2 regions of the Streptomyces sp. B21-105 genome follow, and region 2 is predicted to be linked to the other one. Evidence: predicted binding sites of a transcription regulator. Region 2 holds the regulator's gene; the other holds the start of a gene.
What was found. The regulator HrcA, encoded in region 2, represses chaperone genes, less so after heat shock. The targets are predictions, from matches to a motif close to TTNGCACTCNGNNNNNCNGAGTGCNAA.

Region 1 (4,454 bases), 1.0 Mb from region 2:
CCGTACTACGCCGAGGGCTCGAAGACGCTGGCGTACGAGATCTGCGAGCAGCTCGGCTGGCGGCTGCCCGAGCAGCTGGTGGTGCCCATCGCGTCCGGCTCCCAGCTCACGAAGATCGACAAGGGTCTGCAGGAGCTGATCAAGCTCGGGCTGGTCGAGGACCGGCCGTACAAGATCTTCGGCGCTCAGGCGGAGGGCTGCTCCCCGGTGTCCGTGGCCTACAAGGCCGGGCACGACGTGGTCCGCCCCCAGAAGCCGAACACCATCGCCAAGTCGCTGGCCATCGGCAACCCGGCGGACGGCCCGTACGTCCTCGACATCGCCCGGCGCACCGGCGGCGCGGTGGAGGACGTGAACGACGAGCAGATCGTCGACGCGATCAAGGTGCTGGCGCGGACCGAGGGCATCTTCGCGGAGACGGCCGGCGGTGTGACCGTGGGCGTGACGAGGAAGCTGATCGGGAACGGTCTGCTGGACCCGACGAAGACCACCGTCGTCCTGAACACGGGCGACGGCCTGAAGACCCTGGACGCGGTGGCCGGCACCGGACTCACCGCGACCATCCGCCCCAACCTGGACTCTTTCCGAGAGGCTGGCCTCGCATCATGAGCGTCACTGTTCGCATCCCGACCATCCTGCGCACCTACACCGGCGGTCAGGCCGAGGTCCCGGCCGAGGGCGTGACCCTCGGCGAGGTCATCTCCGACCTGGAGAAGAACCACACCGGCATCGCCGCGCGCGTCCTCGACGACCAGGGCAAGCTGCGCCGGTTCGTCAACGTGTACGTGAACGACGACGACGTCCGCTTCGAGCAGGGCCTCGAGACGGCGACTCCGGACGGCGCCGGCGTATCGATCATTCCGGCCGTCGCCGGTGGCTGACCGACGGTCAGTACCCGCCGGTAGTAACCGTAGGTAACAGCGATTACCGAGAGTTCACGCAATTGCCCTCTCCGCGATAGAAGCGGAGGGGGCAATTCAGTGTGGTTGAGCGCGGTACAGTTGGGGAACCCGGTCCTGATCACGGGTCCCGGGGCCTTTTATTTCCGCCCGCGCCCGACAAGAAGCAGCCAAAGTGCGCGCTGCTTTTGTGGCTTTTGTGGCATTTACAGGGCCCGACTTGCCCTGAATTCTGGCGAATTTGCGCCACATTCCGGATCCCGTACGTCCAGAATTCTCGTCCGACTGACCTGTTGCAGACGGCAGTTGGGCAGATACATTCAGCCGCGGTCGACGCGTTCCGGCGCACGCCCCCAACCAACTGGGGGGTGAGGTCTGACCCGGATCCATGAAGTGTGGGTCTGTGCAAGGGCCAGTAATAGGGGAGTTAGGCATGGCTCAGGGCACCGTCAAGTGGTTCAACGCGGAGAAGGGGTACGGCTTCATCGCGGTCGACGGTGGTGCGGATGTTTTCGTCCACTACAGCGCGATTCAGATGGACGGCTACCGCACCCTGGAAGAGGGTCAGCGGGTCGATTTCGAGATCTCGCAGGGCCAGAAGGGGCCGCAGGCGGACATGGTCCGTCTCGCGACCGGCTGAAGCACGCGCCGACTGACAGCGTCGTTCTTCTGTTTCACCCGCAGTTTCATCTGTAGTTCTACCTGCTGTTTCACCTGCTGTTTCATGTTCGAAGGGCTCGCGCCTCCCGGGGCACGGGCCCTTCGGCATGCCCGGCGGCTGGACGGGATCCCGGGGGCGACGTCCCCGCTCCCCGCCCGCCCCGCCCCTCCCCCCCCCGCCGTCGCCCCCGCCCCCGCCATCGCCGGGCGCGCGGCGGGCCCGGACGCACCCTGTTCACCTGCGGATCGTCCCGAGGCGCTTGCACTCGGCATGGGCGAGTGCTAATCATTGGCGTTAGCACTCTGAAGGTGAGAGTGACAACGAAGGACCGGGTCGGTGAGGCCCGCAGGCCAGGTGGGGCAAGGAACCACCCGGCCGGCGAGCCGTCCGTCGCGGGCGCGGGCGCGGTCCGAAGGAATCACCCCCAGTCCTGGAGGGACCACTTCACATGGCCAAGATCATCGCGTTCGACGAGGAGGCGCGGCGCGGCCTCGAGCGCGGCATGAACCAGCTCGCGGACGCCGTCAAGGTGACGCTCGGCCCCAAGGGCCGCAACGTCGTCCTCGAGAAGAAGTGGGGCGCCCCCACGATCACCAACGATGGTGTCTCCATCGCCAAGGAGATCGAGCTCGAGGACCCGTACGAGAAGATCGGCGCCGAGCTGGTCAAGGAAGTCGCCAAGAAGACGGACGACGTCGCCGGTGACGGTACGACCACCGCGACCGTCCTCGCCCAGGCCCTCGTCAAGGAAGGCCTGCGCAACGTAGCCGCCGGCGCCAACCCGATGGCCCTCAAGCGCGGCATCGAGAAGGCCGTCGAGGCCGTCTCCGGCGCCCTGCTCGAGCAGGCGAAGGATGTCGAGACCAAGGAGCAGATCGCCTCCACGGCCTCCATCTCCGCCGCCGACACCCAGATCGGCGAGCTCATCGCCGAGGCGATGGACAAGGTCGGCAAGGAAGGCGTCATCACCGTCGAGGAGTCGCAGACCTTCGGTCTGGAGCTCGAGCTCACCGAGGGCATGCGCTTCGACAAGGGCTACATCTCGGCGTACTTCGCCACCGACATGGAGCGTATGGAGGCCGTCCTCGACGACCCGTACATCCTGATCGCGAACTCCAAGATCGCCAACGTCAAGGACCTGCTGCCGCTCCTCGAGAAGGTCATGCAGGGCGGCAAGCCGCTGCTGATCATCGCCGAGGACGTCGAGGGCGAGGCCCTGTCGACCCTGGTGGTCAACAAGATCCGCGGCACCTTCAAGTCCGTCGCGGTCAAGGCCCCGGGCTTCGGCGACCGCCGCAAGGCGATGCTGAACGACATCGCCATCCTCACCGGCGGCGAGGTCATCTCCGAGGAGGTCGGTCTCAAGCTCGAGAACACGACCCTCGACCTGCTCGGCAAGGCCCGCAAGGTCGTCATCACCAAGGACGAGACGACCATCGTCGACGGTGCCGGCGACTCGGACCAGGTCGCGGGCCGGGTCAACCAGATCCGCGCCGAGATCGAGAACAGCGACTCGGACTACGACCGCGAGAAGCTGCAGGAGCGCCTGGCGAAGCTCGCCGGCGGTGTCGCGGTCATCAAGGCCGGCGCCGCCACCGAGGTGGAGCTCAAGGAGCGCAAGCACCGCATCGAGGACGCCGTCCGCAACGCGAAGGCCGCCGTCGAGGAGGGCATCGTCGCCGGTGGTGGCGTGGCGCTCATCCAGGCGTCCGCCGTCTTCGAGAAGCTGGAGCTCGAGGGTGACGAGGCGACCGGCGCCAACGCCGTGCGCATCGCGCTCGAGGCCCCGCTCAAGCAGATCGCCGTCAACGGTGGTCTCGAGGGTGGCGTCGTCGTGGAGAAGGTTCGCAACCTCCAGGTCGGCCACGGCCTGAACGCCGCGACCGGCGAGTACGTCGACATGATCGCCGAGGGCATCATCGACCCGGCGAAGGTGACGCGCTCCGCCCTGCAGAACGCGGCCTCCATCGCCGCGCTGTTCCTCACCACCGAGGCCGTCATCGCCGACAAGCCGGAGAAGGCCGCTGCGCCCGCCGGCGGCGGCATGCCGGGCGGTGACATGGACTTCTGATCGACCGGTTCCGGTTGATCGACTGTCCTTCGGCCCGAGGGCGGTACCCCGGCTACGGCTGGGGTGCCGCCCTCGGGCTTTTCAGTCGGCGTACTCCTTCAGTTCTTCGGTGTCGAGGGTGACGCTCACCGGAGCGGGAAGCGGCACGACGGCACCCCAGGGGTAGGGGTCGGACTGCTGGTAGCGGCCGTCCTTGGGCTCGCTGAACACGACGATCGTGTTGTCGTCGCGGTCGATGAGGAGGCAGACGGGGATGTCGGCCCCGGCGTAGCCGACAGGCTTGTCGATACGGTCGCGCTGGTCGGTGTCCCTGTCGTGGGAGGTGATCTCCACGGCCATGAGGGCGCCGTCTGCCCTGGACCAGTTGCCGTGTCCCTTGAAATGGCCCTTGGGCGCGAGGAAGCCGTCCGTGATCGCGCGACCCTTACGGTATGCCTCGGCCTTGACGCCCCGCTCGGGCACGAGGTTCAGCTCGGGGCGTTGCTGCATGCACTGACGTAGCAGCCACATGAAGTTTTCTACGTGGTTGCCGTCCGGCATGGCCTTGACCTCGAGTTTTCCGTTGATGTACTCCAGCCGGACCGTCTCCGGTGCCCGGCTTGCCAGTTCCTCGAAGTCCTCGACGCTGAGCGGGTCCTTGGTGCGGACCCGTCCATCGACGTATTCGAGCCGCACATGCTCGGGAGCCACTGCGACGAGGTCCTCGAAGTCCTCGAAGGGCATCTGCGGGCGTTCGGCGGTGCTGGGGGTCATGGCGTCGCCTCCTCCCCTCCATCGTGCCTTGGTGTGGTGATGTCGGACGGTAGGAGCGGTCATACGGGTG
Region 2 (4,454 bases):
CAGCGCCATCCCCTGGGCGTCCCCCGCCTTGGCCGCCGCCTTGCGCAGCGGCACGGTGAGGTGGTGCACCTCCGGGTAGGCGGCGGGCGCGTACGGGCCGTGCTCGCGCAGGAAGCGGTTGACCAGGCCGCGGGCCGGGCGGCCGGAGAAGGCGCGGGTCAGCTCGGTGCGCACGAACAGGGGGTTGGTCAGTGCCTGCTTGTGCACGGCGTGCGCGCCGGACTCGGGTGTGGCGAGGAACGCGGTGCCCAGCTGGGCCGCGCTCGCGCCCGCCGCGAGGACCGCGGCGATCTGGCTGCCGCGCATGATGCCGCCGGCGGCGACGATCGGCAGGCTCACGGACTCCCGGACCTGGGCGACCAGGGAGAGCAGACCGATGCCGCAGCCGTCGTTCTCGGGGTTGTCCCGGTGGCTGCCCTGGTGTCCGCCGGCCTCCACGCCCTGCACGACGACCGCGTCCGCCCCGGCCCGCTCCACCGCGAGGGCCTCCTCGGTGGTGGTCGCCGTGACCAGCGTGAACGTTCCCGCGCGGCGCAGCGCCTCCAGGGTCTCGCCGCTCGGGACGCCGAAGTGGAAGGACACGACCGGCACCGGGTTGTCCAGCAGCACCGCGAGTTTGGGGTCGTACCCGTCGTCGCGGCCGCTGTCCGGATCGCCGAGCTCCGTGTCGTACCAGACAACCTCACCGGCCAGCTGGTGGGCGTAGACGTCGACGGCGCCGGCAGCGGGGGGCGCGGCGACAGCCGCTCCGGTGGAGCCGGTGCTCGCACCGGGGTACTCGGGCTGCGGCATGAGCAGGTTGACGCCGAAGGGGCGGCCGGTGAGGCTCCGCAGCTGCTTGATGTCCTGGTACACGCCGTCGGCCGTCTTGTACCCGGCCGCGAGGAAACCGAGGCCGCCCGCCTCGGACACGGCGGCCGCGAGCTGCGGGAGGGAGACACCGCCCGCCATGGGGGCCTGCACGATCGGGTGTGGGAAGAGATCGGTCAGCGCGGAGGACATGACGGCATGTTGTCACGTCCTCCGAACAAGTCCGAATCAACCCTTCCCCCTGGCATCCGGTGTCACCGTCAGCCCGTCCGGCGCTTGAGGACGAGGCCCTTTCGGGGCCGAAAGCGGGGGTCCGGGGGCGCGGCCCCCGGGGACGGGAAAGGGAAGGGGCGGCGGGGGCGGAAACAGCCCGCCGCACCCCCACCCGTCACCGCCCGTTGAAGGCGTCCTTCAGCCGTGAGAACAGCCCCTGCTGCCCGGGCTGGAACTGCCCCGTGGGCCGCTCCTCGCCCCGCAGCTTCGCCAGCTCCCGCAACAGCCGCTCCTGCTCGGGATCCAGCTTCGTCGGCGTCTGCACCTCGACGTGCACGATGAGGTCGCCGCGCCCGCCGCCGCGCAGATGCGTGACGCCCCGGGAGTGCAGGGGGATCGACTGACCGGACTGGGTGCCGGGCCGGATGTCGACCTCCTCCAGGCCGTCCAGCGTCTCCAGCGGCACCTTCGTGCCCAGGGCCGCCGCCGTCATCGGCAGGGTCACCGTGCAGTGCAGGTCGTCGCCGCGCCGCTGGAACTGCGCGTGCGGCAGTTCGTGGATCTCCACGTACAGGTCGCCGGCGGGGCCGCCGCCGGGGCCGACCTCGCCCTCGCCCGCGAGCTGGATGCGGGTGCCGTTGTCGACGCCGGCCGGGATCTTCACCGTCAGCGTGCGACGGGAACGGACCCGGCCGTCGCCGGCGCACTCCGGGCACGGGGTCGGCACGACGGTGCCGAAGCCCTGGCACTGCGGACACGGCCGCGAGGTCATGACCTGGCCCAGGAAGGACCGGGTCACCTGCGACACCTCGCCGCGGCCGCGGCACATGTCGCACGTCTGGGCGCTGGTGCCGGGGGCGGCGCCCTCGCCGCTGCACGTCGTGCAGACGATCGCCGTGTCGACCTGGAGGTCCTTCGTGGTGCCGAAGGCGGCCTCCTCGAGGTCGATCTCCAGCCGGATCATCGCGTCCTGGCCGCGCCGGGTGCGCGAGCGCGGCCCGCGCTGCGACGCCGTGCCGAAGAACGCGTCCATGATGTCGGAGAAGTTGCCGAAGCCACCCGCCCCGAAGCCGCCGGCGCCACCGCCGCCCGCCTGGGACAGCGGGTCGCCGCCGAGGTCGTAGACCTGCTTCTTCTGCGGGTCCGACAACACCTCGTAGGCGGCGTTGATCTCCTTGAACCGCTCCTGGGTCTTCGGGTCCGGGTTGACGTCCGGGTGCAGCTCGCGCGCGAGCCTCCGGAAGGCCTTCTTGATCTCTTCCTGCGACGCGTCGCGGCGCACGCCGAGGACGGCGTAGTAGTCCGTGGCCACTTACGACTCCGCCAGGATCTGTCCGACGTACCGTGCCACCGCTCGTACCGCTCCCATCGTTCCCGGGTAATCCATGCGGGTCGGTCCGACCACGCCGAGTTTGGCGACTGCCTCGCCGCCCGAACCGTAGCCGACCGACACCACCGAAGTGGAGTTGAGCCCCTCATAGGCGTTCTCGTGACCGATGCGTACGGTCATGCCCGAATCCCCCGCCTCGCCAAGGAGCTTGAGGAGCACGACCTGCTCCTCGAGGGCCTCCAGGACGGGCCGGATGGTGAGGGGAAAGTCATGTCCGAAGCGGGTGAGATTGGCGGTTCCGCCGATCATCAGCCGCTCCTCGTTCTCTTCGACGAGCGTCTCCAGCAGGGTGGAGAGCACCGTCGTGACGGTGCCGCGGTCCTCGGCCTCGAAGGCCTCCGGCAGATCCTCCACCAGCCGCGGCACGTCCGAGAACCGGCGGCCGGCCACGCGGCTGTTGAGCCGCGCGCGCAGATCCGCCAGCGAGGACTCCCCGAACGGCGCCGGGCAGTCCACCAGCCGCTGCTCGACCCGACCGGTGTCCGTGATCAGCACCAGCATCAGGCGGGCGGGCGCGAGCGAGAGGAGCTCCACGTGCCGCACGGTCGAACGGGTCAGCGACGGGTACTGCACGACGGCGACCTGCCGGGTGAGCTGCGCGAGCAGCCGTACCGTCCGCGCCACGACGTCGTCGAGGTCGACCGCGCCGTCCAGGAAGTTCTGGATGGCGCGCCGCTCGGGGCCGGTCATCGGCTTGACGCCGGCCAGTTTGTCGACGAAGAGCCGGTAGCCCTTGTCCGTGGGGATGCGCCCGGCGCTGGTGTGCGGCTGGGCGATGTACCCCTCGTCCTCCAGGGCGGCCATGTCGTTGCGGACCGTCGCCGGGGAGACGCCGAGGTTGTGCCGCTCGGTGAGCGCCTTGGAGCCCACGGGCTCCTCGGTGCCGACGTAGTCCTGGACGATGGCGCGCAGCACCTGGAGCCTGCGTTCACTCAGCATCGCGCGCACACCTCCAGAATTTCGTCCCCCAGTCCCCTGGGCCCTCGCGTTTGGCACTCTTCACATGCGAGTGCCAGCGTTCCCCGGCCAGTGTACGGCTGTGGGGTACACCCGGGGCAAGGTCGTGCCCGGCATGGATGCCGTGCGGTTAGCGTCGCGGGATGACAATGACTTGGGAAGAGCTGGGATGGGAGCGGGTCGCGGCCGGAGTGGGCCGGTGCCGGCTGCCGGGCTGGGACTGCACGGTGGGGCTGGTCGTCGGGGCGGGCGCGGCGCTCGTGATCGACGCCGGATCGACCCTGGCGGAGGGGTCGCTGCTGCGGGCGCAGAGTGAGGCGCTCGCCGGCGGGCGTGTGACTCATCTCGCGCTCACGCACCCCCATTTCGACCATGTGCTGGGTGCGGCGGCGTTCGCCGGCGCGGAGGTGTTCGGGGCGGTGGGCATCGACTCCGTGCGGGCCGACGAACTGAGGGAGGACGCGGTCCGGCAGGGCGTCGACGAGGCGGTGGCGACGGAGGCCGCGGACACGCTCGTCCGGCCCCGGCATTTCGTCTCCGGGGAGTGGACGCTCGACCTGGGCGCCGGCCGGCAGGTCCTGCTGGCGAACCTGGGCCCCGCACACTCCTCCCACGACCTGGTGGTCCTCGTCCCGGGTGCGGCGCCCGGCGAGCCCGAGACGGTCTTCTGCGGCGACCTGGTCGAGGAGTCCGGCGACCCGCAGGCCGGCCCGGACGCCGTTCCGTCGCGCTGGCCCGCCGCCCTCGACCGGCTCCTCGACCTCGGCGGCGAGGACGCGCGGTACGTGCCCGGTCACGGGGCCGTGGTGGACGCGGCGTTCGTGCGGGCGCAGCGGGACGCGCTCGCGGCGCGGTTCGGCGTGTCGCCGTAAGCCCGCAGCCGGGATTCTCCTATCGTCATCAGAATGCGCCAGTACTCCGCCGACCTGACCCCTCCCTGGAAGAAGCCGGCGCCGGTTCCCGAGGTCGCGGCGGAGCCCGGCCTGGTGGTGGAGGAGCCCGGCACCGGCTTCTGCGGCGCGGTGATCCGCTGCGAGGCGGGCACGGTGACCCTGGAGGACCGCTTCGGCAAGCACCGGGTGTT

Region 1: the regulator HrcA is predicted to act here: its motif matches at 1,819-1,845, upstream of groL (chaperonin GroEL).

The regions. Positions count from the first base shown of each region.
Region 1 covers NZ_JARUMJ010000001.1:4,296,045-4,300,498, reverse strand. The annotation lists gene thrC (threonine synthase) at 1-609, shown strand, start outside; gene QA802_RS19270 (MoaD/ThiS family protein) at 606-881, shown strand; gene QA802_RS19265 (cold-shock protein) at 1,333-1,539, shown strand; gene groL (chaperonin GroEL) at 2,009-3,631, shown strand; gene QA802_RS19255 (Uma2 family endonuclease) at 3,713-4,384, opposite strand; gene QA802_RS19250 (hypothetical protein) at 4,444-4,454, opposite strand, start outside.
Region 2 covers NZ_JARUMJ010000001.1:3,282,643-3,287,096, forward strand. The annotation lists gene QA802_RS14810 (nitronate monooxygenase) at 1-1,002, opposite strand, end outside; gene dnaJ (molecular chaperone DnaJ) at 1,199-2,335, opposite strand; gene hrcA (heat-inducible transcriptional repressor HrcA) at 2,336-3,352, opposite strand; gene QA802_RS14825 (MBL fold metallo-hydrolase) at 3,514-4,242, shown strand; gene QA802_RS14830 (DUF3097 domain-containing protein) at 4,276-4,454, shown strand, end outside.